DNA from 3 places in the Peribacillus sp. YIM B13477 genome. Region 2 is predicted to be linked to each of the others. Evidence: riboswitches for the same ligand, from Rfam matches in the RefSeq annotation. Region 2 holds a riboswitch; each other region holds the start of a gene.
The links. Region 2 has a riboswitch for S-adenosylmethionine ahead of ACFX4H_RS19065 (5-methyltetrahydropteroyltriglutamate--homocysteine S-methyltransferase). Riboswitches for the same ligand answer to the same signal wherever they lie in the genome.
Positions count from the first base shown of each region.

Region 1 (9,945 bases), on a different contig from region 2:
ATCCGGCGGATATTGAAGATCCGGACGAAGATGGCAGTGTCACGAATTGATTGCCTTTCTAAGTCTGCTCGGGAACTTGAATACTAAATGAACCTAAATTTGACAACCCCGGAATTCTCTATGTAAAGAGAGGTCTGGGGTTGTTTTTTAGTCATATGAAATAGTAGAGAGGTAGTCAGCCAGTTGAACGAAGGTTCCTGAAAAGCCCTCCTGAACCATTTCCTGCGACTCCTCGTAAGTTTTCATTTCCCCCTCGGTTGGGGATACAGGTGCCCCAATCACCGTAAGTATTGTTTTACCTCCATGCTCGGCGTTTACCATGCTGTACGTCGAGAATATAACAATGCTATCTTTGTTCATAATGATATAGGTTTAAGTTTTATTATAAAAGAACGATCAGAAGTTTTTATTTGAAAACAGAACTAATGTTCGTGTATGCTTGTAACGATAATAATCTTGGTACCGGTTATTATTAAGGAATCCAATCTTGATTCAAAGGAGAATGAAAATGATTAAACCATATTTAATGTTTAACAGAGAATGTGAAGAGGCTTTCAAACTGTATATCGAGGCATTTGGCGGGGAACTTATTGCTATGCAAAAATATAGTGAAATCCCATCAAGCCCAGACTTTCCTGTTGAAGAGAGTGATAAAGACCTTGTTCTTTACTCACAATTAAGATTAACAGAAGATGGAATTATAATGGGTTCTGATTCAAACCGTGAATTGAATGATAGTGACAAAGTGGTTGTAAGTGTGGAGCTTAACTCGGAGGAACAAGCTAGAAAGGCATGGAACATATTAAAAGAAGAGGGATCTATACATATGGATCTTCATGAAACATTCTTTGCAAAACTTCACGGTTCATTGAAGGATAAATTTGGTGTTTCATGGATGTTTACTGTCAATTAAAACCATTCTTGAATCTAAATCCAGAAGACATCCTTCTTTGTAAAGTCGTTTAAGTACAATTATTTGGGAAGGTTAAAATTTTAAAAATAATCATTAATGCTCGGACGCTTTAATGGAGTATCTAAAAAAGCCCGATTTCTTAATACTAAGAAATCGGGCTTTTTACTATTGGAGTTTATTAAGGTTGTAAATCCGTATTTCCTCTGACGCTGCACTAAATGATTGAATATCATTTGAGTGAGTTGCCTTGTAAAATGGGGTTTTCTGACTTTGCATTTACTACAATTGTGGTCATGGAAATACATTGAAAAATATGAGAAACTGTGATAGATTTATATAGATACGCCAATTTTATATTTTGTATAAATTATACCCTATTATAATTATACAACATAAAATCCTTTTCAGTCAATCCCTTTTTTAAAAGGAGTGTTTGGTATGAACATGGAACTTCGCTTGGACCAAGAACGACTGGACAGCGTGATTGGTTGATCACATGAACAATTTTTGCCATATGATTCAATGGGAGGGGAATAAATGAAACCATATGTACTGGATTTTCGGGAGATCGATAAAACGAAACAAATGGTGGTCGGTGGCAAAGGGGTGAATTTGGGCGAATGCTCGAGGATTGATGGAATTCTTGTACCAGAAGGATTTTGTGTTACTACTGAGGCATTTAAAAGAGTCATTGGGGAAAATGATGAGCTTCATCAATTACTCGATCAGCTTGCAGTACAAAAAGTGGACGAACGAAAAAGAATAAGTGAAATTAGCAGGAAGATTCGTGATCTGATTGAGGGAATCGAGATCGACAAGGGGATCGAAGAAGATATCGACCGATGTCTCTTAACTTTTGGCTTCGAGCATGCATATGCTGTTCGTTCTAGCGCTACAGCCGAAGATCTTCCATTTGCCTCCTTTGCAGGTCAACAGGATACTTATCTAAACATCAAAGGAAAAGATGCAATTTTACAACATATTAGTAAGTGCTGGGCTTCACTATTTACTGATCGTGCTGTGATTTACCGAATGCAAAACGGATTTGACCATCGCAAGGTTTATCTGTCTGTTGTTATTCAAAGGATGATTTTTCCACAGGCTTCCGGAATACTATTTACAGCTGATCCAGTTTCCTCAAACCGCAAGGTGCTTTCGATCGATGCTAGCTTTGGGCTGGGTGAGGCACTTGTCTCTGGCTTAGTGTCTGCGGACAATTATAAAGTGCAAGAAGGTAGGATTGTGGAGAAGAAGATTTCTGCCAAAAAGTTGGCTATATATGCACGAAAAGAAGGCGGAACGATGGAAAAGGAAATTGAACCGGGGCAGCAGGTTTTATCGACCCTGTCAGATGAGCAAGTGTTGGGGCTTGAAAGGATCGGCAGAAGGCTTGAAGCGCATTTTGGCTGTCCGCAAGATATCGAATGGTGTTTGGTTGATGATACATTTTATATTGTCCAGAGCCGTCCAATCACTACTTTATACCCCATCCCAGAAGCGAATGATCAAGAGAATCACGTTTATGTATCTGTCGGTCATCAACAAATGATGACTGACGCCATGAAACCATTGGGATTATCTTTTTGGCTGTTAACGACTCCTGCACCCATGCGTATAGCTGGCGGAAGGTTGTTTGTTGATGTCACACATATGGTGGCTTCACCTGAAAGCAGAAAAATGTTAGTAGAGGCCATGGGACAACACGACCCGCTCATGAAAGACGCACTCATTAACATAATAGAGCGAGGGGATTTCATAAAATCTGTACCAAATGATAAGCAAGAACAGAGTTCCGGTAAAAGCAATAAAAGTGTGCCGTCTGCGGATTCTAGGGCACAAATTGAAAACGACCCGACAATCGTTTCTGATTTGATTAAACGTAGTCAAACATCGATAGAAGAATTAAAACAAAACATCCAAACGAAATCAGGTTCGGAGTTATTTGATTTCATTCTGGAAGATATCCAGATATTAAAGAAGATTTTATTTGACCCACAAAGTTCAGCTGTGTTTATGGCTGCTATAGATGCATCATTATGGATCAATGAAAAAATGAATAAGTGGTTAGGTGAAAAAAACGCAGCCGACACGCTTTCTCAATCTGTACCAAACAATATAACTTCAGAAATGGGTCTGGCCCTAATGGATGTTGCAGATGTGATACGTCCTTATCCAAAAGTAATTGATTATTTACAACAAGTAAAAGATGATAATTTTATGGATGAACTAGTTAAGTTTGATGGTGGTCAGGAAACTCAGGATGCTATCTATGATTATCTCGGCAAATACGGAATGCGATGTGCTGGAGAAATCGATATTACTAAAACTCGTTGGAGCGAAAAACCAACTGCACTTGTCCCCGTGATACTTAGTAATATCAAAAACTTTGAGCCTAATGCTAGCAATCTGAAATTTGAGCAAGGGCGACAGGAAGCTTTGAAAAAAGAACTAGAGATATTAGATCGATTGAAGCAATTACCGGATGGTGAACAAAAAGCCAAAGAAACAAAACGAATGATCAGTCTAATCCGGAATTTCATCGGTTATCGGGAATATCCAAAATACGGCATGGTTAACCGCTACTTCGTTTATAAGCAGGCTTTACTCAAGGAAGCCGAACAACTCGTACAAGCCAACGTTATTCATGAAAAAGAAGATATATATTATCTCACTTTTGAAGAACTTCATGAAGTCGTACGCACAAATAAACTAGATTACCAGATGATCAGCAAACGAAAAGACGAGTACAGATTATATGAAAAACTTACTCCACCACGTGTTATCACGTCTGATGGTGAAATCATTGTAGGGGGGTATAAACGAGACAATCTCATGGCCGAAGCTATTGTAGGTCTACCGGTTTCTTCCGGAATGATAGAGGGCAGAGCACGCGTCATCTTAAACATGGAAGATGCAGATCTAGAAGATGGAGATATACTGGTTACAACCTTCACCGATCCTAGCTGGACACCATTATTTGTATCCATAAAAGGACTCGTCACCGAAGTTGGCGGGCTGATGACCCATGGAGCAGTCATCGCACGAGAATATGGCTTACCTGCCGTTGTCGGTGTGGTAAATGCCACCAAGCTGATAAAAGATGGGCAACGTATTCGAGTAAATGGAACAGAAGGTTATATAGAAATACTATAATTCTTTACATTTCAATCATAAAGAAGAGCATTCGAATTAGGAGAATCATTGAAATCATGATGCTTTGCGGTTTTTGGCAAAGCTAAGCCCCCTGTCACTAGGTCATATAAGGGGGCAGTAATTAAATGATACTAAAGTTTAATAAGATCAACTTGAGGTCGGGCCTTCTGTTAAAGGTCGCTTTTATATGATGCCAAAGCCCAATTTCTCGCTTACAACACCGAGAAATTGGGCTTTTGTGGATTTTATTTATAGGCAAAGTCGATATTCTCTTGCTAAATCTACTGGCTTGAGCAGCAATGTCAAACGGATACGAGGAAGATATTCTCCAACAGATATATCTGTCAATATCATAAATGTACGCTGAAAGCGGCTATAGCTTCTATAGAAATATTAAATTTTTGTATTGGTAATTATACATTATCTCCTTTATAATTTTTAAGAAAGATATTTCGGAATTTTTAAAATAAAGGAGAAATTATGTATACTCACCCGACTTTAAAATATTGGAATGGAAGAATTGATTCCCAAACTGACCTGGACAGCTTCAGATACCACCAAAGAGTGCGCTTGGCACCCATTTCGGAATTAGCCACCTCTTCCAATGCATCACGAACTTTTGGACTGATTGGCTTTAAATGTGATGAAGGCGTCAGAAGGAATAAAGGCAGGGTTGGTGCTGCCGAGGGTCCTGATCATATTAGGCAATCGTTGGCAAAATTACCTTGTCATTTACCTTCCCAAACCGAGCTGGTGGATGCTGGCGATGTAATATGTGAAAGTACAGAGATGGAAGCCGCCCAATCTCAACTGGGATCAGCTGTTGCCCGGATTTTGGAGAGTAAAGCGATTCCTATCATACTTGGGGGAGGTCACGAAACCCTGTATGGCCATTATCTTGGGATTAGGAAATCCATTGGACCAAAAGCTAGACTAGGGATTATTAATATTGACGCTCACTTTGATATGAGACCTTATGAAAAAGAAACTTCATCTGGCACGATGTTTAAGCAGATTTTGGACGAAGATCAAAGTTGTGGCTATTTATGTGTCGGAATTCAGAAGCAGGGGAATACGAAGGCACTTTTTGAAACTGCAGAGAGGAGTAAGGTCGACTACATATTGGAAGAAGATTTGTCATTATACGAAATGGATGAAACGAAGCGGAGGATAAATGAATTCGCTAAGGAAAATGACTATATCATGCTTACATTATGTACGGATGTTATTGATTCAGCCTACGCACCTGGGGTAAGTGCACCATCGCCGTTTGGACTGGATCCAAAATTGGTCCGTGCCATTATTAGGCATATCGTATCGAATGAAAAGATCCTCTCATTTGATATCTCCGAAGTGAACCCTTCATTGGACGAAAATAATAAGACCGTTACATTGGCGGGGCATTTAATAAATGAGGTTTTGCTTCATTTTAAATAATGGACATGGGATGGCGGCAACTCCAATTCGATCTTTTCAGAAAGAGCGTTTCTTTTCGTATCGACTGTTGGGGCTTTCCTTAATGTTATCTTGAGTATTGAAGCGAAAAACCTTTAAAGCGCCCAGACTGTCCATGAATCATTCATGGACAGTTTTTTGCGCCTCCTTCACAAGGATTCATGGTCCTTGGCATTGCTTCGTTCAACTAACCATTTAAAGTATAAAGGCATGTGGATTTTCCATGCCTCTGCTAAGTTCAATACTGATACTTGTGGGTTTTTGGTTTATAATAACAACCATCTAGCCTTTTGAGGAGGGATTCCATGAATGAATATAAAGTAACGGTCAGGAATGGCAGTACCTTAATTTTGTCGGAAATCATTAAAGCTGAAGATGAAAGAGAAGTCCTTGGCACTCTTTTGATTTCCAGCGAATTATTTAATCAACCATTTACTGATATCAGGATTTTAGAACGCTGATTTGTGCCTGCCCATTCCATTTGATACACTGTAATAAATCTTAATACGGTGGCGATATTATGTGTGGACGTTTCACTCTTTTCACTGACATAGAAGAAATAAAAGAACGGTTTAATATTCAAGGGTCATTTGATGAGGAATACCAATTCAGCTACAATATTGCTCCCTCCCAATCCGTGCTCGCCGTCATTAATGACGGGGTAAGGAATCGGCTTGGATATCTTCGGTGGGGACTCATTCCTTTCTGGGCAAAAGACGAAAAAGCGGGCTACAAAATGATCAATGCCAGAGCGGAAACCATTGCTGAGAAAGCAAGCTTCAGGAATGCGTATAAGAAGAAGAGATGCTTGATAATCGCTGACTCTTTTTATGAATGGAAGAAGACACCAGAAAGAAAAATACCGATGCGTATAAAACTGAAGAATCATGCTCCATTTGGAATGGCCGGTCTCTGGGAATCCTGGAAATCTCCTGAAGGCATCAGCATCTATTCGTGCTCCGTTATAACAACTGTGCCTAATGAGCTAATGACCAGCATTCATGATCGCATGCCTGTCATCCTAAAATCAGAAGATGAAAAAGATTGGTTAAATCCTTCCATTAATGATACTGCATATTTGCAACAGTATTTAAAGTCATTCGATTCGGAACAGATGGAAGCATTTGAAGTATCGACAGATGTGAACTCGACTAAAAATAATTCACCTAACCTAATCCAACAAATTTGCTGAGGTAATTAGACCTCTCAGAATGTAGACAACTCGATGAAAATCGAGTTTGTCTGCATTTTTTTTTGGTTTGTACAATTTGAACGTTGTCTCCAGGAACTCGCTTTTCCCGCAGAAGTCTCGCACACCCGCTCCAATCAACTTAGTTCTCTTTATAAACAGTAAGGAGTGCATGTGAAACACTTTAAAATTAACCCTTGCGAAAATAGACAAAATGCTGTACTGTTATATTTGCTTTTCAAAACGACTTTTGATGTCACGAACTCAGGCAAGTTTTCAGCGTGGCACTTTTCTGGAAGGCATCGTAATTTTAAAATAATTATATAATGTAATCTTCTTATCAAGAGAGACGGAGGGACTGGCCCGAAGATGTCTCGGCAGCGGACTTAAATGGAGTGCTGTGCCAAATCCAGCAGGCTGATTTTCGCCTGAAAGATAAGGAGGGTGTTTTTTATAAATTAAAAGACCTCTTCTTGTTGTTAAAAAGAAGGGGTCTTTTTTATGCCAGTTTTTTGCTACAGCTCCATGACTGGAAAATCAGGTAGGTTCAAATTGGGGTTATTTGCGAAAACTGTTAATAGAATAAGAGCTGTGACACATGTCGCGGGAAAAATAAAAAGAGGTGTACATCATGAGTGCAAACAATAAAGGGAATCCATGGGCATTGATCCCATTTGTCGTATTTTTAATTTTATTTATTGGGTCCGGAATCATCACTAAAGATTTTTATTCATTTCCGGTGATTGTAGCGATTTCAATTGCATCGGCAGCTGCATTGGCGATGAATCGGAAAGAGACATTCAATCAAAAAGTTGATATCTTCTGTAAAGGTGCCGGTGACGCTAATATCATGTTAATGGTTATCATCTTCCTTTTGGCCGGCGCTTTTTCGAAAGTTGCGAATGGCATGGGGGCGGTTGAATCAACTGTGAATCTTGCCTTGGCGCTTTTCCCGCAAAATCTATTAATGATAGGAATTTTCATCATCGCTTGTTTCATTTCACTATCCATGGGGACAAGCATGGGAACGATTGTTGCCCTGGCACCTATCGGGGTAGGGATTAGTGAGCAAACAGATATTTCGCTTGCCCTTTCAATGGCGGCCGTTATTGGTGGTGCGATGTTTGGGGATAACCTTTCATTCATTTCAGATACGACAATTGCTGCAGTCCGAACTCAGGGAACGAAAATGAAGGATAAGTTTAAAGTGAATTTTTTCATCGTTTTACCTGCAGCCATCATCACTTGTGCCATCCTAGGAATTTTAACGATGGGTGAACAAGCTGACATTTCCCAACAGTCTTATGATTGGGTGAAGATTCTTCCGTATCTTTGCGTATTGGTCACTGCATTGGCAGGAGTCAATGTGTTCTTGGTCCTTTCCATCGGAATCGTATTTGCCGGAATCATCGGCTTGACTGATGGTAGTTATCAACCGTTGGGTGTCATTCAAAAAGTCGGAGAAGGAATGGCAGGAATGTATGAAATCTCCTTCCTTGCCATTTTAATTGCAGGTATGGTAGCCGTAATCAAACATAATGGTGGCATCGATTATCTACTCCACCTAGTGACACGAAATAGCAAATCGAAAAAAGGGGCGGAATTCAGCATTGCGGGGCTTGTTGGTTTAACGAACCTTTCAACGGCAAATAACACGATTTCGATTATCATTGCCGGGCCACTTGCCAAAAATATTGCTGAAAAGTATGGGATTGATCCGCGGAAATCGGCGAGCGTCCTTGACATTTTTGCATGTTGTATCCAAGGGTTGATCCCATATGGAGCACAACTGCTTGTTGCAGCAGGGGTAGCAAAGATTTCTCCGTTAAGCATCTTGCCGTATTCATATTACCCAATCCTGATTGGACTTTGTGGCGTCATTGCCATCCTGATTGGTTTTCCACGGTTTCAGCCGGGAAATGATGGATCGAAGAACTAAAAGTTAAAACAAAGTTGATTGGAGCGGGTGTACGAGACTCCTGCGGGAAAAGCGAGTCCAGGGGAGACCCCGCAGGCGTAAACGCGCCGAGGGCGGACCGCCCGCGGAAAGCGAGTGCCTGGAGGGGAAATCAATGTTCAAATTGTACAAACCCCTTAAATTTCATTGAGTTTGTCTACAGTCTGAACACCCTGAATCATTGGATTCAGGGTGTTTTTTGTTGGTAAATACATAAACTTAATATAGCTTTCTCGCACTTATACAGTATCAATCATTCTTCAATTTTTCTGCTTAATTCCTGTCCAAATTAATGATGGTTTTGTGTGCGACACCTGTCATGAATAGAGGACAACACCAACTAAACCAGAAAGAATAATTACATAGGCTGGATGCCAGCGTAATTTCATTAAGGCAAATAACGATAAACCAAAAACGAGTAGTAAGCTTATCGTATGCCATGAAAAGTTCACGGCTATCATATGATTGGAAAGTGCTAAACTGATCGCTGCAAAGATGATCAAACTAGTGACAATCGGTCTTAATCCATAAAACATGGATTGAACAACTGGATAATGATTCAATTTGCTGAAAAATGTGGCTATAACGGTTACGAATATAATGGCAGGAAGCAAGATTCCTAGAGCAGATGATATGGCTCCTGCTAACCCAGCAGTCGAATAGCCAACGAGAATGGCACTATTGGCGGTGACAGGTCCTGGGGACATCCCGGAAATGGCGATTATATCGGTGAATTCCTGCGTTGTCATCCATCCATGCTGTGAGACTTCCGATTCTATTACGGGAATCATGGCGTATCCGCCTCCGAAAGATACAAAGCCGATAATAAAGAAGGTGCTAAACAACTCCCACAATTCCATCATTCCATCACATGCTTTCTTAAAAATTAGTTAGATCCTTTTTTGATTTACCTATATGCCAGCACCCATGAAAGGTTCGAAATCATTTTCTTCTGTTTTCCTATCTTTTTTGTCCATCTTGACATCGTAACCTAATTTTCTCTTAATGGAGATGGTCACAATACCCGCTAGAGCTCCTGCTATTATAACCATCACAGGGTGAAGAAATAAGAGGACGGGAATTCCTGCTATTAAAATACAGAAAGTTGATTTGTCTACAACTGCCGTTTTTCCTATCTTGATAGCCGCATAGGCGATGATGGCTACTATGGAAGCTCTGATCGATATGAAAGCAGATTCTATCTTCGGATTATCCTGAATGAAAAAATACACAATGCCCAGGAGCAGAACAATTAAAAAGGTAGGTAATGAAACACCG
Region 1 covers NZ_JBHZPD010000005.1:219,395-229,339, reverse strand. Annotated here, with positions in the region: gene ggt (gamma-glutamyltransferase) at 1-50, shown strand, start outside; gene ACFX4H_RS16980 (VOC family protein) at 509-913, shown strand; gene ppsA (phosphoenolpyruvate synthase) at 1,451-4,066, shown strand; gene hutG (formimidoylglutamase) at 4,547-5,503, shown strand; gene ACFX4H_RS16965 (hypothetical protein) at 5,827-5,982, shown strand; gene ACFX4H_RS16960 (SOS response-associated peptidase) at 6,042-6,713, shown strand; SAM riboswitch class I at 7,045-7,152, shown strand; gene ACFX4H_RS16955 (Na+/H+ antiporter NhaC family protein) at 7,342-8,649, shown strand; gene ACFX4H_RS16950 (chromate transporter) at 8,985-9,530, opposite strand; gene ACFX4H_RS16945 (chromate transporter) at 9,579-9,945, opposite strand, start outside.
Region 1: it holds a riboswitch for S-adenosylmethionine, as region 2 does, so the genes downstream of both, ACFX4H_RS16955 (Na+/H+ antiporter NhaC family protein) here and ACFX4H_RS19065 (5-methyltetrahydropteroyltriglutamate--homocysteine S-methyltransferase) in region 2, are expected to answer to the same signal.

Region 2 (9,945 bases):
AAACATGCTCCTCGTTCGGATATGCAATGACAGGTGCCTCATGCAAAAGCTCACCTTTTTTAATATCTCGTGTTGCGAATACGCCTCTATTGAACTCGCCATCACTGAGTGTGGAAGTTTTAACTTCAATCATGTTCGTCACCTACTTGTTCTATTCAATATAGTCCAGATCATCTAAGCTTGACAGTTAATAAGAAGAAAAGCAACTATTTTACGGAATTAATCATTTTTAGTAAAAGAATCAGTTTGTTTTTAATGAGGCCCCGCCTGTACCGTAGGACGGAATTCCTCACATGAAGGGCGGCCGAAATGATCCTCGGAAGGTAGACCAATAAATAAGATGAAAACACCTCCGCTAGCAGGGAAGCTAGGGAGGTGTTTGATATATAGGTAAATCTGTTAATTCACACCGACAGCAGTAAAGGCATTTTTGACAGCCGTGACTTCTGAACTGCTTGAACCGTATAAATCAGAGGCCGATTGTATGACGGCCGCTCTGGCTTGTGAAAAAGTAGACGACGAAGTTAAATATGTTGTGTTTGCCCGATAAAAGATGGTTCCTAGTTTATCGATGCCGATTCCGGATACACTCACGCCATGGTGGGTTCCGCCTGCAGAGATTAAATAAGCTGCCTTATTAATGATTCCGCTGTTCGTGTGGACTCCGCCATTATCACCCGTTCCTGTATAACGGTTCGAATAATGGTCAGGGTCCCCATTCAATGTTGGATTAGCCATCGAGCGGAGTGCATCACCGGAAATGTTAGGTGTGTAAATATCTTCCCCGACCAAATAATCGGCTTTGGCACTTTGATTCTTAAATTCTACGACAGTGCCAAAAATATCAGATATCGCTTCATTCAAAGCACCGGATTCATATTGATAGGTAAGGTTCGATTCCGAGGAAGTGACGGCATGCGTCAATTCATGCGCAACGACATCGAGCCCGCCGGACAATGGGATGAACGTCGTGCCATCTCCATCACCGTAAACCATTTGGGTGCCATCCCAAAAAGCATTATTGTATCTTGAGCCATAATGGACGGTTGATTTCAGGATGGTTCCATTACCATCATAGGAGTTCCGGCCAAATGTGGATTTGTAATAATCATAGGTTTTACCCGCATAATAATGGGCATCCACCGCAGCTTTATCGGCAGAAGCAGTAAAAGCATTTGTTGTGTTGGAAAAGAGTGTACCAGGCAATCTTGAACGGTTATTGGCGTTATACGTGTAGATGCCTTTACCGCGTGTATTGTCTTGTAAGTAGTATTGACCGTTGGATAAGGTAGTGTTCAGCGACACCGTATTGTTTAAGACGCCAGTGCCCGTTCCGACGGAGTTGGTCCCCGTCACTTCATCCAATGTATTATATTTATTCAGGATTTTACCCGTTTTGACTGAAATGAAATAATTATGATTTCCTGGTTCCGGACTTAAGAATTTCAAATTGACTTTATATACATAATCGGCCTTGCCTTCATTTGCGTATACATACAGGTCAGATTCAGGTGATTGCTCGTAGGCAGGTGTGAACCCCAGATCCGCTTCAGCTATTTTGATAGCTTCGGATTCACTGATGCCTTTTTTAGCCTTTTTCCCTAATTTCGTGTTTAGATTGGCTTCAACCGTACCGGACACGACGGTCAATACACCTTTAGCGTCAATCAATACGGCTTGTGTGGAATTCCATACTGGTACGCCTTTATAGGTTTGTTGCAATTTAAGGACGGTATTGCCCAGTTCATCCTTGCTTTCTTTCTCGATCGTGAAGGAGTCCTTCGCCTTTTGCTTTTCTAGCTTGTAAGACTTTTTGTTCTCATCAAAAAAGGTAAGAATGATATCTTCTGCCGTTTGCTTTGAGGGGTCCGTAAGCTTCCCAGACTTGTATTCTAGCGAATCCCTATGCTTATTGTACTTTTCAACACTTAACACATTTTTTGCCGCTAAAGCTTCTTGATGGGGAATAGCAGAAAATAATAGACCGATTGATAGTGCAGTTCCTAAAAATACCTTACCTTTCATAACACTCAACTCCTTCATGAGAATACCTCATTTTTACATCGTTTCATAATTATTATCAAATGGAGAAAACTCGCAAAAAATATGACATTTAAAGGAATAAAATGGAGAAAAATGGATTTTGATAGAAGTATTCTTTGAATATATTCTTTTAGTAATATTTGGAATGTATTTAAATTAAACCAAATGAATAAATGTGCAAAAAACCATGGCATAATGTGCAAAAAACCATGGCGTAAAGTGCAAAGAAATTTGTCTATTGAAGGCATTTTTTTGGATAATCTGTTGAATATTGCGCTTTGTAAATTTGGCATGAAAATTGCATATATTCAGAAAAGGAATTCGAATTGTAAATTAGATCTATTTGAGAGTCTATGAAATAGGAAAATTTATTAAATGATTTCCCCATATATGAAAGCGCTTATATAGAAAGGGATGAAAAATTATGATACCAAAACAAGAAAATGACATCTTGCATCCTCCAAAGCAAGAAGAACAAGGGTTAAAGCGCGGTTTGAAATCCCGCCATTTAACGATGATTTCCATTGGCGGGGCTATTGGTACCGGGCTGTTCCTCAGCAGCGGTGCAGCCATTCATACAGCTGGGCCAGGCGGGGCATTACTTGCTTATGCCTTAGTTGGGGCAATGGTGTACTTCGTGATGACGAGCTTAGGGGAATTGGCAGCCTTTATGCCGACAAGCGGCTCTTTCAGTACCTATGGATCGAAATTCGTCGATCCGGCATTTGGTTTTGCCTTGGGATGGACGTATTGGTTCAATTGGTCGATGACGATAGCCGCAGAGTTGGCAGCCTCGACAATGATCATGAAATTCTGGTTTCCGAATAGTCCATCATTGTTATGGAGTTCATCATTCTTGGTGCTCATTTTCCTATTGAACTATTTATCCGTTAAAGGATATGGTGAAGGGGAATACTGGTTTTCCTTCATAAAAGTAACCGCCATCGTTATTTTTATTATCGTCGGGCTGCTAATGATCGTCGGCATTATGGGCGGCGAAGCGGTAGGCTTTAAAAACTTCACCGTCGATGACGCTCCTTTCCCGGGCGGGTTCATGGGTGTCTTCATCGTTTTCATAGCAGCTGGCTTTTCTTTTCAAGGTACCGAAATCGTCGGTGTGGCTGCCGGGGAAAGTGAAGATCCTGCACGGAATATACCGAAGGCCATTAAAAGTGTCTTCTGGAGAATCTTGCTCTTTTACGTATTGGCAATCTTCGTAATAGGACTGATTATCCCTTATACGAACTCAAGTTTGCAGGGTGATAACGTCATGGTAAGTCCATTCACGCTCATTTTTGAAAAAGCTGGAGTCGCCTTTGCCGCTTCGCTTATGAATGCCGTCATTTTAACAGCGGTATTATCTGCAGGTAACTCAAGTCTATATGCATCAACGCGTATGTTATACTCAATGGCAAAAGATGGGCAAGCACCGCGTATTTTTGCAAAACTTAATAAACGCGGCGTACCGGTTGCAGGCATGATTTTGACATGCTCCATCGGCATGCTGGCCTTTTTAGCCTCCATATTCGGCGATGGTAAAGTGTATATTTGGTTAATGAATGCCATCGGAATTACAGGATTCATCTTTTGGCTCGGCATTTCCATAAGCCATTACCGTTTCCGGAAAGCGTTCATCGCTCAAGGCCATTCATTGGAGAAGCTGCCATATAAGGCATTATGGTTCCCGATCGGACCGATCTTTGCCATTTTAATCGGCATGATCGTCATCCTGTCCCAAAATATCCAAGCCTTTTTCTCAGACCATATCGATTGGGGCAATGTTGTAGCTGCATACTTGGGGATTCCGCTTTTCCTTGGTCTATGGCTTGGCTATAAATTTATAAGAAAAACTAAATTCGTTAAACTTGATGAAGTCGAATTTGACTTTGACAAAAAATATGAATGAACAAGCTTAAAGTAAAAGCAGCCGGACAATATGTTTTAAATTGTCCGGCTTTTACTTGTTTTCTATAGGCTCTTATCAAAAGCCAGGAAGCTGATTCCTGGTTTTTTATTTTTATTAAATGGAAATTTATACAAATGTTATGGGGGGTGTTATATGATAATCGTAAACTCGGCTAAATTGCATGTACGGAACGACTGGAAGGCTTTTACTATTTTCAAGGGAAAGGGAAGGTGCACGGCTGATGACCTTATTGACTCATTTAAAAGTATTGGACTTTTCAACGTTACTGCCAGGTCCATTTGCCACTTTGATGCTAGCGGATTTAGGAGCGGATGTTTTGAAGGTGGAGAGGCCGGGGGCAAAGGATTCATGGGGTGTGAACCAATATCTTAACAGATCGAAGAAGTCGATCACACTGGATTTAAAACAATCCGAGTCTATCGAATCCGTAAGAAACCTAGTGACGGAATACGATATCGTCATTGAACAATTCCGTCCAGGTGTCATGGAACGTCTGGGTCTGGGGTATGAGACATTAAAATCGATCAACCCGAAGCTGATTTACTGTTCGATTACGGGCTACGGCCAGACTGGTCCCTATAAAGACCGACCGGGACATGATATCAATTATATTTCGATAGCAGGCTTATCAGGCTATTCCGGTACGAAAAAGGACGGCCCGGCAAAAAACGGAACCCAAATAGCAGATCTTGCCGGAGGCTCATTGCATGCTGTCATCGGAATATTATCTGCAGTCATTCACAGGGAAAGAACAGGATTCGGCCAAGCCATCGACATCAGCATGACCGACTGCAGTTTTACCTTGAATGCCATATCCGCACCTCTGAATTTACAAGGTGGCCTTGAACTTGAACCAGAAAAATTGATGCTGAACGGAGGGTCTTTTTATGACTTTTACGAAACGAAAGATGGACGCTATTTTTCGGTAGGCAGCCTTGAGCCCCCTTTTCGAAAAGCATTATGTGAAGCGATTGGTGCACCCGGATTATATGAGCTGAGCATGAAAAGCGATGAAGAAAGCGGAATCAGGTTTAAAACGGCCGTCCGGCTGGCTTTCCTCGAGAGAGATTTTCATGAATGGCAGGAGATATTCGCTGAATTCGAGGCTTGCGCAGAACCAGTGCTGACTTTCACCGAAGCGGCCGAGCATCCCCAATTGAAGGAGAGGGGAATGATCGTCGAGGTACCTGACGGAAAAGGGAATGTCCAGAGGCAAATCGCCTGCCCGATCAAAACATCGGTTTTCACCCCTGGATATAAACATGCAGGCTTGGAGCCAGGACAAAACAACGCAGAAATCCTTCGCACCCCCAATCGCTAAATAAAGATGTAAAGGCTATCGCTTTTCCGGGTTTTTTGGAAGGTGATAGCCTGTTTTTTTGAATGACGGAAAAAGCAGGGGAAGGGTCGATATAGTCGTTCGAAGGTCGAAGTGAAGCGGAAGGAGAACAATTATCATCTTATCATTTTTGGAAAGCAACATATTACCACTGTGAAAATTTACTAGTTATAACTAGTGTGGGCAGGGTATCAGAGTAGCATCCTGGTAAGGAAATCGCTGGTAAGGAGGGGGTTAGTTAAATATGTTTGGTCTCTCTGATATCATTAAATTTCTATTTTCCTTTTTTTTGATCATGCCGATCGTTACACTGATACATTTGAGCGGGCATATTTTCTTCGTTACGATCTTTGGGGGATCGGAAAAGAAAATCTTGATCGGGTGTGGTAATAAGCTTTTCGCCTTTCGGAACATAGAGGTGAGGAAATATTATTTTTGGAATGGGACTTGCGAGTTCAAGGGTTTGAAACATGATAATCGATTGACGAATACCCTGATCTATTTAGGGGGGGCTATCTTTAATTTAATCAGCATGCTGATCATATACAGCTTAGTGTATCAGAATATCCTGGACAGCTCGGTAATCTGGTATCAATTTATCTATTTTTCTTTCTACATTATGTTTTTCTCCCTGTTTCCGATGTATTTCTCGGACGGATCGCCTAGTGATGGGAAGGCTGCGGAATTGGCCTTGAGGAACAAGCTGGAAGATAGGGTGACGGATGATATATTCGTGAAGAAAATGGAGGATGATGACGATAGCTGCAAGTAAAAAGGGAACGTCCAGATGGCCGTTCTTTTTTTTGTTTGCTTTCAGTTTTAGGGTTTTAAGTATAAACCTAATCGGCACGCTTATATTGAAGCCGATTAGGTTGTTCGAATCCTGTAAATAAGTTTTAAAGTCTCCGTAAAATAATCATTCCCATACTTCTTTCGCTACATCAACGACGAATTTCAGCTTTTCCCATTGCTGTGCTTCGGTTAGCTTGTTGCCGTGATGTGTGGAGGCGAAGCCGCATTGAGGGCTTAAGCATAATTGTTCGAGCGGAACGAAGTGCGATGCTTCTTTAATGCGTGCCTTAACAGCTTCCTTGTCCTCGATTTCTCCATTTTTTGAAGTGACGGCACCAAGTACGACCCGTGCACCGCCATTTGGAATGTATTCCAATGGTTTGAAATCCCCTGAGCGTTGATCATCATATTCCAAGAAGAATCCATCCACTTTTTCTTTTGCCAATAAAGTTGGGGCGATACGGGCATAGCTTCCTTCAAACGCCCATGTCGACTGGTAGTTTCCGCGACATAGATGGGTAGTGACGATAAGGTCTTCTGGTTTGCCTTCCAATGCGCCATTAATGACCCGAAGTGCAAGATCGATTAATTGTTCCCTCGTATATTTTCCATCTTTGAACTGGAAATCCGGGGCTGAAAGTCTGGCAATATATACATCATCCAATTGAAGGTAACGCACACCTGCTTCATAAAAGGCTTTCAAAGCATGCTGATAGGCTTTGATGATATCATTTGCATAGTCTTCAATATCAGGGTAGACGTCTTCATTATGAATGCCTGCAGCAAATAATTGATTCGGACTGGGAATGGTTTGCTTGGCAACGGCACGTCCGTTCACGACTTTATTCAATTCAATGAAATCACGAATGAAGGGATGTTCAGGGTTGAATGAAACCTTCCCGGTATTGCGAACATTATATCTCTCTGTTTCGACACCATCGAATGTAAGGCCTTTTTCAGTTACATAACCCTCGATGCCATTTAAATGTTCGAGGAAGTCAAAGTGCCACCATGTCCGTCTGAACTCACCGTCCGTAACGGCCTCTAAACCAACTTCGATTTGTTTATCGACGATCCGATTGATTTCTTCAGTTTCAATTTCACGAAGCCGCTCAGCTGAAATGGTACCTTCCTTAAAGTCCTTTCTGGCAATATGTAAACGTTCCGGTCTTAATAAACTTCCGACGTGGTCCGCCCTGAATGGTGCTTTCGTTAATGTGATTGACATGTTGATTCCTTCTTTCCTTTTAAAAATAAAAGCTCTTTTCGTAAAGATTGTTGTTTTTAAACGAAACTATTTAAGGTTGATTGGAGCGGAAGTGCGAGACTCCTGCGGGAGCAGCGGGAGAGGTGAGACCCCACAGGCGTTTACGCCGAGGAGGCTCACCGCCCGCCCCGCGGAAAGCGAGCATCTTGAGGGGAAATCAACCACAACCCATTACCTGGTAAATAGCAACAAAGTATGTGAAAACAGCCAAAATAAAACCTCTTCTTAAAAATAAGAAGAGGTGTTGGCAACAAAGCTATATACTCTTCTTATCTTCAAGTTTTTACACTTCTGGAATTAGCACAGTACAAGATCAGTCTGTTGCTGAGGCATCAAAGGGCCAGTCCCTCCACCTCTCTGGATAAGAGTTGTCTATTAAATTAACTATGACTATACAGGTAGTTTTTATGAAGGTCAAGGGGTGGAACCGGAATATTTCGAATATACCGTTTATTAATCCGGGCTGGAATGTTAACGGCATCAGGGAATCCGGCATATGCTTTGAGTGGGGAGGGAATGCAAGGATGAGTCCATTCAAAAATGGCATACCGATTACGGTAACTGAAGCCATGATAGAGAGAATCATAAAAATGAAATCATCTGGTCAGGATATTAAAGTCGAAATTACGCCAAAGCATATTGAGCTTTCCGGAACGATGGAAGTGAAAAAAATGATGTTTAAGAAAAATGTGGCTTTCCGGATTACATTAAAACCGGTTCATGTGGACAAAAGAACGATTTCATTTGAATTAGTAGAAATGGAACCCATTGACAGGAATTTCATCAACCAAAGGATATTTAACAGACCGCCATTTTTTGAATATGAAAAAAGAGCGATCAAAATGAATGTTAATGCTTGGAGCATCGTGAGAAAAATTCCCATTGGCACAATTAAATCGTATGAACTCGTCGAAGGTGCATTGAAAATGAAACTTTCTTTATGATTCAAGGGGATATTTTACATATATCCTTAGCCGCAAACTATAAAGGGTGTGAAAGGTATGATAGTGTTAAGGTTACATGGCTCATGAAAAAATGTGTTTGATAAATCAAGTTCTTTAAAATATACTAAATGACTTGAAGTTTTGAGTTTTTCTGGGAATGAGGAGGATAATGATGGATCAGAAGATTTTGCCTGCTTCAGCAAGCATGAAGGATTTTGAAAGATTTCTAGAAAGTTCCTATGAAATAGGTGTGTTTCTTGATTTGCATATCTCACAATTGAAAAATGTAAGTATGATGGCAAAGCAGCATAATAAGAAAATGATTTATCATGTCGATTTGATCCATGGCATAAGAAGTGATGAGTACGCGACAGAATTCATTTGTCAGGAATATAACCCCTATGGGCTGATTTCGACTAAATCAAGCGTTATATTGAAGGCGAAGCAAAAGGGGGTCATTGCCATCCAGCGAATCTTTTTAATTGACTCACATGCACTTGAGAAAAGTTATAAGCTGGTGCAGAAAACCAAGCCGGATTATATCGAAGTATTGCCGGGCGCCATGCCATGGATGATAAAAGAAGTGAAGGAACGATTGCAGACACCGATTTTTGCAGGCGGCCTCATACGAACTTCGGATGAAGTCCTGAATGCCCTTGATGCCGGCGCCTCGTCAATCACCACTTCAAAAACTGAATTATGGGATATCATCTAATAGGGAAAAATTGAAAAAAATTACAGAATAATAGATTAATTTTTCACAAATTATTGACAGCGTTTTCATAACCTAGTATATTTTACAGTACAAGTTAATATATGTGACGGAGACTAGGAGATTCACAACAGATCTATTCATAATTTTTTTTATGAAGATGGTTCTGCTGTGGATCTCCTTTTATTTGTTGGCAAGGTTTAAAAAATTATCAGGGGAGGGGTTTTATCATGACTCCATTTTGGGGAGAAGTGTTAGGCACGATGATTTTAGTTTTATTCGGAGCAGGTATTGGGGCAGGTTCATCCTTAAAGGGTTCCTATGCAAAAGATGCCGGCTGGATCGTTATCACGATTGCGTGGGGATTGGCTGTTACCATGGGTGTATTTGCAGTGGGTTCCATAAGCGGGGCGCATTTAAACCCGGCGGTCACGGTAGGGTTTGCCATTATTGGAGAATTTCCATGGAGTGATGTGCCCGTTTACATCGTTGCCCAGATGATTGGCGCGATACTCGGCGCAACTCTAGTATTCCTGCACTATTTGCCACACTGGAAAGCTACGGATGATCCAGGGGCGAAGCTTGGTGTATTCGCGACTTCACCTGCAATCCCGCACACATTTTCAAATCTATTAAGTGAAATGATTGGAACTTTCATCCTTATTCTTGGTCTATTATTTATAGGGGCCAATAATTTTACAGAGGGTCTAAACCCATTCGCAGTCGGGTTATTGATTGTCGTGATCGGGATGTCACTTGGGGGAACGACAGGATACGCCATTAACCCGGCCCGCGACCTGGGGCCGCGCATCGCTCACTTTTTGCTGCCGATACCCGGTAAAGGAAATTCAAACTGGGGCTATTCATGGATTCCGGTCGTTGGACCGATTGTAGGGGGTTCACTTGGTGCCGTTTGTTATA
Region 2 covers NZ_JBHZPD010000006.1:270,415-280,359, forward strand. Annotated here, with positions in the region: gene ACFX4H_RS19040 (SET domain-containing protein) at 1-133, opposite strand, end outside; gene ACFX4H_RS19045 (M4 family metallopeptidase) at 400-2,025, opposite strand; gene ACFX4H_RS19050 (amino acid permease) at 2,468-3,949, shown strand; gene ACFX4H_RS19055 (CaiB/BaiF CoA transferase family protein) at 4,191-5,291, shown strand; gene ACFX4H_RS19060 (hypothetical protein) at 5,554-6,081, shown strand; gene ACFX4H_RS19065 (5-methyltetrahydropteroyltriglutamate--homocysteine S-methyltransferase) at 6,226-7,329, opposite strand; SAM riboswitch class I at 7,635-7,736, opposite strand; gene ACFX4H_RS19070 (hypothetical protein) at 7,893-8,312, shown strand; gene ACFX4H_RS19075 (glycerol-3-phosphate responsive antiterminator) at 8,485-9,027, shown strand; gene ACFX4H_RS19080 (MIP/aquaporin family protein) at 9,255-9,945, shown strand, end outside.

Region 3 (9,945 bases), on a different contig from region 2:
CGGAAATTTGATCGATGTTAAAAAAACGGTTTTACCAAACGGTAAAATCGGAGTGGGAACTGTCCATCACATTGCATGGCGTGCGAGCGATAATGAAGATCATAAAGAATGGAGGGAGCATATCGGTAACCATGGCTATGGTGTGACACCCTTTACAGACCGACAATACTTCGATGCGATTTATTTCAGGGAAGATGGAGGCATACTCTTTGAAGTTGCCACAGATCCACCCGGCTTTGCTCATGATGAAACGAAGGAAACGATGGGCAGTAAATTAATGCTGCCGCCATGGTTGGAAGAAAAGCGGGAAGTTATGGAAAAAACGTTACTGCCGGCAGTGCCGAGAGTACTAGAGGAGGATAAATGATGAAACATATTTTTCAAAAAGGAAGTAATCCAGAAGCTCCGTTACTACTGCTTTTACATGGCACTGGAGGAACGGAAACAGATCTCTTGCCATTATCCGAAATGGTTTCACCGGGTTCATCCGTATTGAGCGTACGGGGAAATGTACTTGAAAATGGAATGCCCCGTTATTTCCGACGGTTAGCTGAAGGGGTTTTTGATGAAGAGGATTTGATCTTCCGAACGAAGGAGCTTTATGACTTCTTGGAATCAGCATCCGGAAAATATGACTTCGACCGTGACAGAGTGGTGGCATTAGGTTATTCCAATGGTGCAAATATAGCGGCAAGTTTGCTGTTCCATTACGAGGGGGCATTACAAGGAGCGATTCTTCATCATCCAATGGTTCCAAGACGAGGGATTGCTTTGCCGTCCCTTTCAGATATGCCTGTATTTATAGCTGCAGGTAAAAACGATCCGATTTGCCCAGCAGAAGAAACTGATGAACTTAATCAACTTTTACGGCAAGCTGGCGCTACAGTTGAAGTTCAGTGGGAAAATTACGGTCATCAGTTGACACGTTCAGAGGTTGATGCAGCAGGTTCATGGTTTCAAAAGAACTTTTTATAAGAATGAGAGGGAATGAAGATGATTTCTGTTAACCCTGAAAGTCTGACTGAACGGGATAATTATAAGTTTTTGACTGGAAGCATTATACCGAGACCTATAGCGCTGGTTACGACACAATCCGAAACCGGTACAATCAATATAGCGCCGTTCAGCTTTTTTAACATAGTCAGTTCAAATCCTCCGATGATTTCCATTTCTGTTCAACGGAAAGAAGGAGTTTCAAAGGATACAGCCCGAAATGCAATTCAAACAGGTGAGTTCGTTGTTCATATCACTGACGAAAATAATGTTGCTGATGCAAATCGAACGGCCAAGGAACTCCCATCTGACGAAAGTGAATTGGGTCTTACTAATTTCACGCTGGCTGTTAGTGATAAGGTATCCGTACCAGGATTGGAAGAAGCGAAGGTGCGGTTCGAATGTACATTAGAGCAATCGATTCCATTGGCAGGTTCCAAGAACAAACCTGGTTGTGATTTGCTGATAGGGAAAATAGTCTGTTATCATATAGAGCAAGATATTTATCATAATGGCCGTATTGACCCGAATGGGCTAAAACCTGTAGCGAGATTAGCAGGTCATACTTATACAAAACTAGAGGAATTATTTGAAATAGAACGTCCTTAAGGAAAAAGAAAAAAATGGCGACATCTTTTAAGATGTTGCCATTTTTAAGACCAATATGAACCCGGTTAGTTTTATTTGCCATTATAATACGCTTAGCGCTTGTTCCAAAAACAATTTAATATTAATGCCCCAGCCATGATCGTTAGCATTTAAAAGGAAGTCTTTACATTCCGAAACAAAACTTGACAATTTTTTCATAGATTGATAAAGTTATAAAAAAATAATTTCTTATCCAGAGAGGTGGAGGGACTGGCCCTATGAAACCTCAGCAACAGGTCTACAAAGACACTGTGCTAATTCCAGGGGGTGAAACCTTGATAGATAAGACCGTACGTGTTTATTTGTCAGTAACGCACTCTTTTTTGGAGTGCGTTTTCGTTTTTTCTGGATGCAAGATTAAGGAGAGTTAGAATGGAGAACAAAAGGAAGCATGATTTTCAAAGGCAAATGCAAGCACGGCATATAATAATGCTATCGCTTGGCGGGGTGATTGGAACGGGTTTATTCTTAAGTTCGGGTTATACGATTCAACAGGCTGGTCCGTTCGGAACCATCCTTTCGTATCTGATTGGTGCATTAGTGGTTTATCTAGTCATGCTATGTCTAGGTGAACTGTCAGTGCATATGCCCGAGACAGGTGCGTTTCATAGTTACGCAGCCAAATACATCGGACCAGGGACAGGGTATACAGTAGCCTGGTTGTATTGGCTAACCTGGACTGTTGCACTAGGTTCGGAATTCACGGCTGCAGGATTGTTGATGCAGCGATGGTTTCCATCAATCAGTGTCTGGATATGGAGTGCTCTATTTGCTATTTTGGTCTTGGCATTAAATGCGTGGACCGTAAAGTTTTTCGCTGAATCCGAATTCTGGTTTGCGTCTATTAAGGTATTTGCTATTGTGATATTCATTATTCTGGGAGCTGCGGCAATGGTAGGTTTCATTCCAATGATTAACGCACAAACAGCTCCGTTATTTTCCAATGTTACAAGCGCAGGGTTATTTCCAAATGGTGCTTTTGCCATTCTAATGACGATGCTCGCGGTGAATTTTGCATTTTCTGGAACTGAATTGATCGGAGTTGCAGCTGGAGAAACTGTGAATCCGGAAAAAACGATTCCAAAGGCAATCCGTATGACATTATGGAGATTGATTATCTTTTTTGTAGGAACCATCGTTGTTTTATCCGCATTATTGCCTGTTTCGGATGCAAGCGTATTAGAGAGCCCCTTTGTTGCCGTTCTAGAACGAATTGGAGTGCCATATGCAGCGGATATTATGAATTTTGTTATATTAACTGCCATTTTGTCTGCTGCAAACTCAGGACTATATGCCTCATCAAGGATGCTTTGGTCACTTGCAGATAAGAAAACCATTTCGCCAATATTTGCAAAATTGACAAAACGGGGTGTTCCATTGAATGCAGTCCTTTTCAGTATGCTGGGCGGTGTTTTAGCACTTTTCTCGAGTATTATTGCGCCGGATACTGTATACATAGTGCTTGTATCCATTTCTGGACTAGCCGTGGTTATAGTTTGGATGAGTATTAGCGCGTCACAGTTTCTATTTCGCAGACGATATATAAACGAAGGAAACTCAGTTAATGATTTGGCTTACCATACACCATTATATCCATTCGTACCAATCGTTTCATTTATGTTATGTCTTGCTTCTTGCATAGGAATTGCATTTGATCCTACACAAAGAATTGCACTATATTGTGGCATTCCGTTTATTTTGTTTTGCTATGGAAGTTATTATCTGACACAAACCATAAAGAAAAGAGGAGAAAAACCATGAAGAATAAAATTAACCCAATTGAAGCAATTTTACGAGGTCATTCAGTCATGATTTTGGACGGAGCTTTAGCTACAGAGCTTGAAAGTCATGGGTGTGATTTGGACGATCCCCTGTGGTCTGCACGTGTATTACTTGAAAATCCAGAAGTGATTTACCAGGTTCACTCTGACTACTTTCGAGCTGGTGCTGACTGTGCGATAACGGCAAGCTATCAAGCAACGGTTGAAGGTTTCGCCCTCCGCGGAATACAAGAAAAAGAGGCATTGGATCTAATCCGGAAAACGGTTTTACTTGCAAGAAAAGCAAGAGATGAATTTTGGAAGGAAGAATATCAAACGATTAGACCTAAGCCATTGGTTGCTGCATCAGTTGGACCTTATGGGGCTTATCTTGCAGATGGTTCAGAGTATGTTGGGAATTATGGTGTTTCAGATGAAACTTTAGCGGCATTTCATCGCTCACGATTATCAGCTTTGATTGAAGCAGGAGCTGATATTTTAGCATTTGAAACGATTCCTTCCCTGCAAGAAGCAAAAGTATTACATTCATTATTGAAAGATTATCCAGAAGTCTATGCTTGGCTGTCCTTTTCTTTGAAAAATGAAAAAGCGATAAGTGACGGCACATTGCTGGAGGAGTGTGCCAGATTGTTTGGGGACAGTGAGCAAATTGCCGCAATTGGCATCAACTGTGCGCCTGTATCAGTTATCACGGAAGCCATACAGGTGTTGCGTGCAAACACGCATAAACCAATTATCGTTTATCCGAATTCCGGTGAATCATATAATCCAGAAACTAAAACATGGCATGGTCCAGAATCATGTAATAGGCTCGATGTGAAATCTGAAGATTGGCACCATGCGGGGGCAAATATAATTGGAGGATGTTGCAGAACCGCTCCTCATCATATTGCGGGCATTTCAAGAAAGTGGCGACCTTCCGTGGTAACGTTCTCCTAGCATTTTTTGTTATCAAAAATATTGTTAGTCGGGAAACCTATAAACAAAAAGAACAGGAATCTGGCGGTTCCTGTTTTTTTTGAGCTCTTTATTCAGATTCGAGTAATCTGAAAGGATTGAACTATTAATTTCTTGGCACTTTAGAAATAAGTCGCGCAAGATCGGCTGAAAATTACGGGTAAACCAACCCTTTTGCAAAAACTGTAAAAAGAGAAATTAAATCATATTTTTTTCGTGCTTGGGAAAACTAGACAAACAATGAATGGAAAGGAGAGAATGAGTTATGAGTCGTGGTAAAAATTTTAATCATAAAGAAAAAGGACATCCAGGAAATTTACCAAATAATAGAATTAGCGAAGAGAAGGAACACAGCCGCCAGTATGAACAGATTGAGGATATTGTCACTCATGAAGCTTTCAAGAATAGGGAAAAAGAAGATGAAATGCCTTAATATATGGAAATGCAGCATATCTGTTGAGACATTATATTGAGCAATTTTCCATTTCTTTAAGGATTCCAATAATAGAAGCACATGAATTAAGACATAACTCTCACTTCATGTTGCTTCTTTTTTTGATTAATTCACCGGGGGAAACCATGATCTTTGCCATGTTTTTTCTTTCATTGCAAATAGATAAAGGGGGAAAAAGAATAAGGCTAAAGAGGACAACAGAAAATGAAGATGGATGATTTTTTTAAAAAAACGACTTTCTTCTATATAATAATTAATGAAATTTAAATTTCTAAACACAGAAATAATTACGTGCAACCGTCAAAATGGGCGAACCGACCTATCCTAATTGATGAAAGCCGCGGTATATTACAGTTATAATGAACATGTCAGGCAGTATAAGAACCTGCTGATGAAGTACGGTTCTTTTACCAAATACCAGTTTAAACTCAATGTCTGCTATGTTTCATTTTGTTTATCGCGATTTATTTCCACTTCCCGTTTAGCTCTAATAAAAGCGATAAATTGAATCGTTTCCTCTTCAGAAAGGGAAATTCCATCTACAGCTAGCTTCATATCTGGTAAATCCGTTAATTCCATGACTTGAGGTGACCCATTACCCATATCCTTAGATGGATAATCTACTCGACCCAGAATGTAATCAGTTGAGGTATCATATAAGCCTGCCAATAAATTAATCGTTTCTAATGAAGGGCGGCGGTGGCCCGATTCGTAACCGGCATAGGTACTTTTGGCGATTCCGAGCCTGTCAGCGGTATATTGCAAAGACCATCTTTTGGACTTCCTTAATGTAGTCAATCTATTTAAAATCATTTTTATTACTCTCCTTTTATATAAATCCATTATAACATCAAATTGAAAAAAGTGTACGCGTAATGAATAACTTTCGCTTGATTTCACTATGAAACATGACTATAATTACATGTGTTGTACGCGTTACATGAACATTTATAGCGGAAACATCCTTTTCTGAGATATTAGAATGATTGTGAAACAGGGAGGCTTATTAGGGGGTAGTATATTGGAAAAGTTAAAATCAAAAATGAAGAAGTTGATGTTGCTTACTACAGGTGGTACAATTGCATCGTTAGAAGGAAAAAATGGACTTGTTCCAGAAATGAAAGCTGACGAAATTTTAGGCCACCTACCGGGATTGGATTTACTATGTCAGATTGATAGTAAGCCTTTGATGAATATTGATAGTACAAATATGCAGCCGGAAGATTGGACAGAAATGGCACAATCCATCCATAAGCACTACCATGATTACGATGGCTTTGTGATTACCCATGGAACAGATACAATGGCTTACACTTCTGCTGCGCTCTCATATATGTTACAAGATTTAGGGAAACCAATCGTCATTACTGGTTCTCAGGTCCCGATTGCCTTTAAAAAGACAGATGCCAAAAGGAATATCTCTGATGCGATCCGGTTTGCTTGTGAAGATATTGGAGGAGTATATGTTGTTTTTGATGGCAGAGTCATTCAGGGTACGAGGGCCATTAAATTGAGAACGAAAAGCTATGATTCGTTTGAAAGTATTAACTATCCTTATATTGCGACCATATTCAAAGATAAAATTGAGTATCTAAAGCCAGTTCATTCACCAAAGAATAAGGAAGCTAAGTTGGATGCTTCCCTATGTACTGATGTTGCTTTAGTCAAGCTGCATCCCGGTATTAAGCCTGAATTCTTTGATTTCCTGAAAAAGCAATGTCGGGGAATCGTAATTGAAAGTTATGGAAGCGGTGGTATTCCATTTCAAGGAAGAAACATTTTAGAGAAATTGAATGAGTTAGTGCAATGTGGAATATCCGTTGTCATTACTACCCAATGCTTAGAAGAAGGGGAAGATATGGATATTTACGAAGTGGGACGAAAAGTGAACAAGAATGTCATCATTCGTTCCAGGAATATGAATACAGAAGCCATCGTTCCTAAGTTGATGTGGATATTAGCGAAGACACAGGATCCTAAAAAAGTGAAGGAAATGATGGAAACACCGATTGCAGAGGACATTACATTCTAGAACAAACAAAGGGGCAAGAGGAAATGTTGATAGAAGAGAAAACATACCGAATCGAGAAAGACTTTCTTGGGGAAAAGGAAATTCCAGCAGATGTTTATTATGGTATACAAACTTTACGCGCAGTGGAAAATTTTCCGATTACCGGTTACAAAGTCAATGAAGAAATGATTCGTGCACTGGCCATGATTAAAAAAGCGGCCGCTTTAGCGAATATGGATACCAAACGGTTATATGATGGTATTGGAAGCGCTATCGTCAAAGCTTCTGAAGAAGTGATCGATGGAAAGTGGCATGAATATTTCATCGTTGACCCAATTCAAGGCGGTGCGGGGACATCGATGAATATGAATATTAATGAAATCGTTGCCAACCGTGCGTTAGAACTTATGGGACACAATAAAGGTGATTATGTACATGTTAGCCCAAATAGCCATGTTAACATGTCTCAATCAACCAATGACGTATTCCCAACTGCCATTCATTTATCCACACTGCGTCTTTTGGAGCAATTGTTACAAACAATGACCAAGATGAGTACGGTTTTAAAGAAAAAAGCAAAACAATTTGATCATGTTATCAAAATGGGCCGCACACATCTTCAGGACGCAGTGCCGATTCGCCTTGGTCAAGAATTCGAGGCTTACAGTCGCGTTTTGGATCGGGATATAAAAAGAATAAGTCAATCACGTCAACATTTATATGAAGTGAATATGGGAGCAACAGCAGTGGGAACGGGATTGAACGCAGATCCGCGTTACATTGAAAACGTTGTTACATATTTAGCTGAAATCAGTAACTTGCCGCTTGTAGGAGCAGAACATTTAGTAGATGCAACCCAAAATACGGATGCATACACTGAGGTATCAGCTTCATTGAAAGTATGTATGATGAATATGTCTAAAATTGCAAATGATTTACGTTTGATGGCTTCAGGACCGAGAGCGGGATTAGGAGAAATCACACTTCCAGCCCGTCAACCAGGTTCATCCATCATGCCAGGTAAAGTAAATCCAGTCATGCCAGAATTAATTAATCAAGTCGCTTTCCAAGTAATCGGGAACGATAATACGATTTGCTTAGCATCAGAAGCGGGACAACTAGAGTTGAACGTAATGGAGCCAGTGCTTGTATTCAATTTGTTGCAATCTATCAGCATTATGAACAATGCTTTCAATGTCTTTACAGATTATTGTTTGGAAGGCATTGAGGCTAATGAGCAGCATTTAAAGGATTATGTCGAACAAAGTGTCGGAGTGATTACAGCAGTCAATCCGCACCTTGGGTACGAAGTGGTTTCACGTATTGCCCGTGAAGCGATATTGAAAGGGAAGTCAGTTCGAGAACTTTGTTTACAATATGATGTGTTGACAGAAGAAGAATTGGATCTGATTCTAAATCCTTATGAGATGACAAAACCCGGAATAGCGGGGGCTTCTCTTTTTGATCGGCAATAACCAGTATTTTGGTAGAAAATATGAATCTATATGATTTTTGATATAATGACCATGCCTTTAGGACCGTTGGTATAAAGGCATGGTCATTTTTTATATGCATTTCAATAAGGTATGTCAAACAAACGTCCGTCAACTGCTTTTCACCATATATAACTGAATATTCAGTCATTGTAAGGCGTCAATCTAATCATGGGTCGGTTTAACTGACAATAGAAAACCCATCCCCCTTAGAATATATCCAGGGGTATGGGGAAACTTGAGCTCAATAATATGCTTGTATTAGCCCTTTACCACTTCCTGTCCTCGAACATTCCAAGTACATGCAAAGACCACTACTGCCAGTACACAAGAAATCGTAATTAATGTAAAACCTGCATTCCAGCCTGAAAAGTCAACTACGTATCCCATAATGGCATTAGCCGCTACAGATCCACCTAGATATCCAAATAAGCCAGTCAGTCCTGCTGCAGTGCCTGCAGCTTTTTTAGGAACTAAATCAAGTGCTTGCAGACCTATTAACATTACTGGTCCATAAATTAAGAATCCAATCGCAATTAGGGATATAATATCAATCATTGGGTTGCCTGCAGGGTTAAACCAATAAACAAGGACTGCGATTAATACTCCTAGCATGAAGACAACGCCAGCAGGTCCCCGACGGCCTTTAAAAACTTTATCAGAGATATAGCCGCATAATAAAGTACCCGGAATACCTGCCCATTCGTATAAGAAATAAGCCGTACTGGACTCGTCCATGTTGAAGCCCTTTTCTTCGCTTAAATAGGTTGGTGCCCAATCAAGTACCCCATAACGGACGAAATATACAAAGATGTTTGCAATCGCAATCGCCCAGACCCATTTGCTATTTAATACATATTTAAATAATATCTCTTTTGTTGTAAGTTCTGTTTCAAACGTTTTTTTCATTTTATTAGGAAAATCATTACGATACTCTTCAATCGGCGGCAATCCAACTGATTGTGGTGTATCACGTATTAAGATAAATGATATGATTGCTATTAATATGGCAACTAGAGCAGGTAGTATAAAAATTCCTTCATAACCTGCATATGAAGAACCCATTAATGTTGCAAAGATGGAGACACCTGCAATTGCCAATGGTGCCATTAAGCCACCACCCACATTGTGGGCAACATTCCAAATTGCCGTTTTCCCTCCTCTTTCACTTACACTGAACCAGTGGACAAGGACTCTCCCTGATGGAGGCCAGCCCATTCCTTGAAACCACCCATTAATGAATAACATGATGAACATGATTGTAACCGATGATGTGAAAAATGGAACAAGTCCCATAAGTAAACTGACGATTCCAGCAAGTATCAAACCTACTGGCAAGAAATACCTCGCGTTACTTCGGTCTGACACAGTCCCCATTACAAACTTACTTATCCCATATGAAATCGAGATAGCTGATAATGCAAGACCTAGCTCTCCAGTTGTATAGCCTTCCTCCTTTAAATATGGCATTGCCATGGAAAAGTTTTTACGAATTAAATAATACGCTGCATATCCAATGAAGATACCGATGAAAACTTGTAATCTGAGTTTCTTATATTCAGAATCTATTTTTCCTTCCGGTAATCTTTCAACTGGTAGAGCTGGCTT
Region 3 covers NZ_JBHZPD010000001.1:926,983-936,927, forward strand. Annotated here, with positions in the region: gene ACFX4H_RS04630 (ring-cleaving dioxygenase) at 1-367, shown strand, start outside; gene ACFX4H_RS04635 (alpha/beta hydrolase) at 367-975, shown strand; gene ACFX4H_RS04640 (flavin reductase family protein) at 994-1,602, shown strand; SAM riboswitch class I at 1,828-1,930, shown strand; gene mmuP (S-methylmethionine permease) at 2,014-3,402, shown strand; gene mmuM (homocysteine S-methyltransferase) at 3,399-4,361, shown strand; gene ACFX4H_RS04655 (hypothetical protein) at 4,645-4,812, shown strand; gene ACFX4H_RS04660 (helix-turn-helix domain-containing protein) at 5,272-5,646, opposite strand; gene ACFX4H_RS04665 (asparaginase) at 5,876-6,865, shown strand; gene aspA (aspartate ammonia-lyase) at 6,889-8,319, shown strand; gene glpT (glycerol-3-phosphate transporter) at 8,599-9,945, opposite strand, start outside.
Region 3: it holds a riboswitch for S-adenosylmethionine, as region 2 does, so the genes downstream of both, mmuP (S-methylmethionine permease) here and ACFX4H_RS19065 (5-methyltetrahydropteroyltriglutamate--homocysteine S-methyltransferase) in region 2, are expected to answer to the same signal.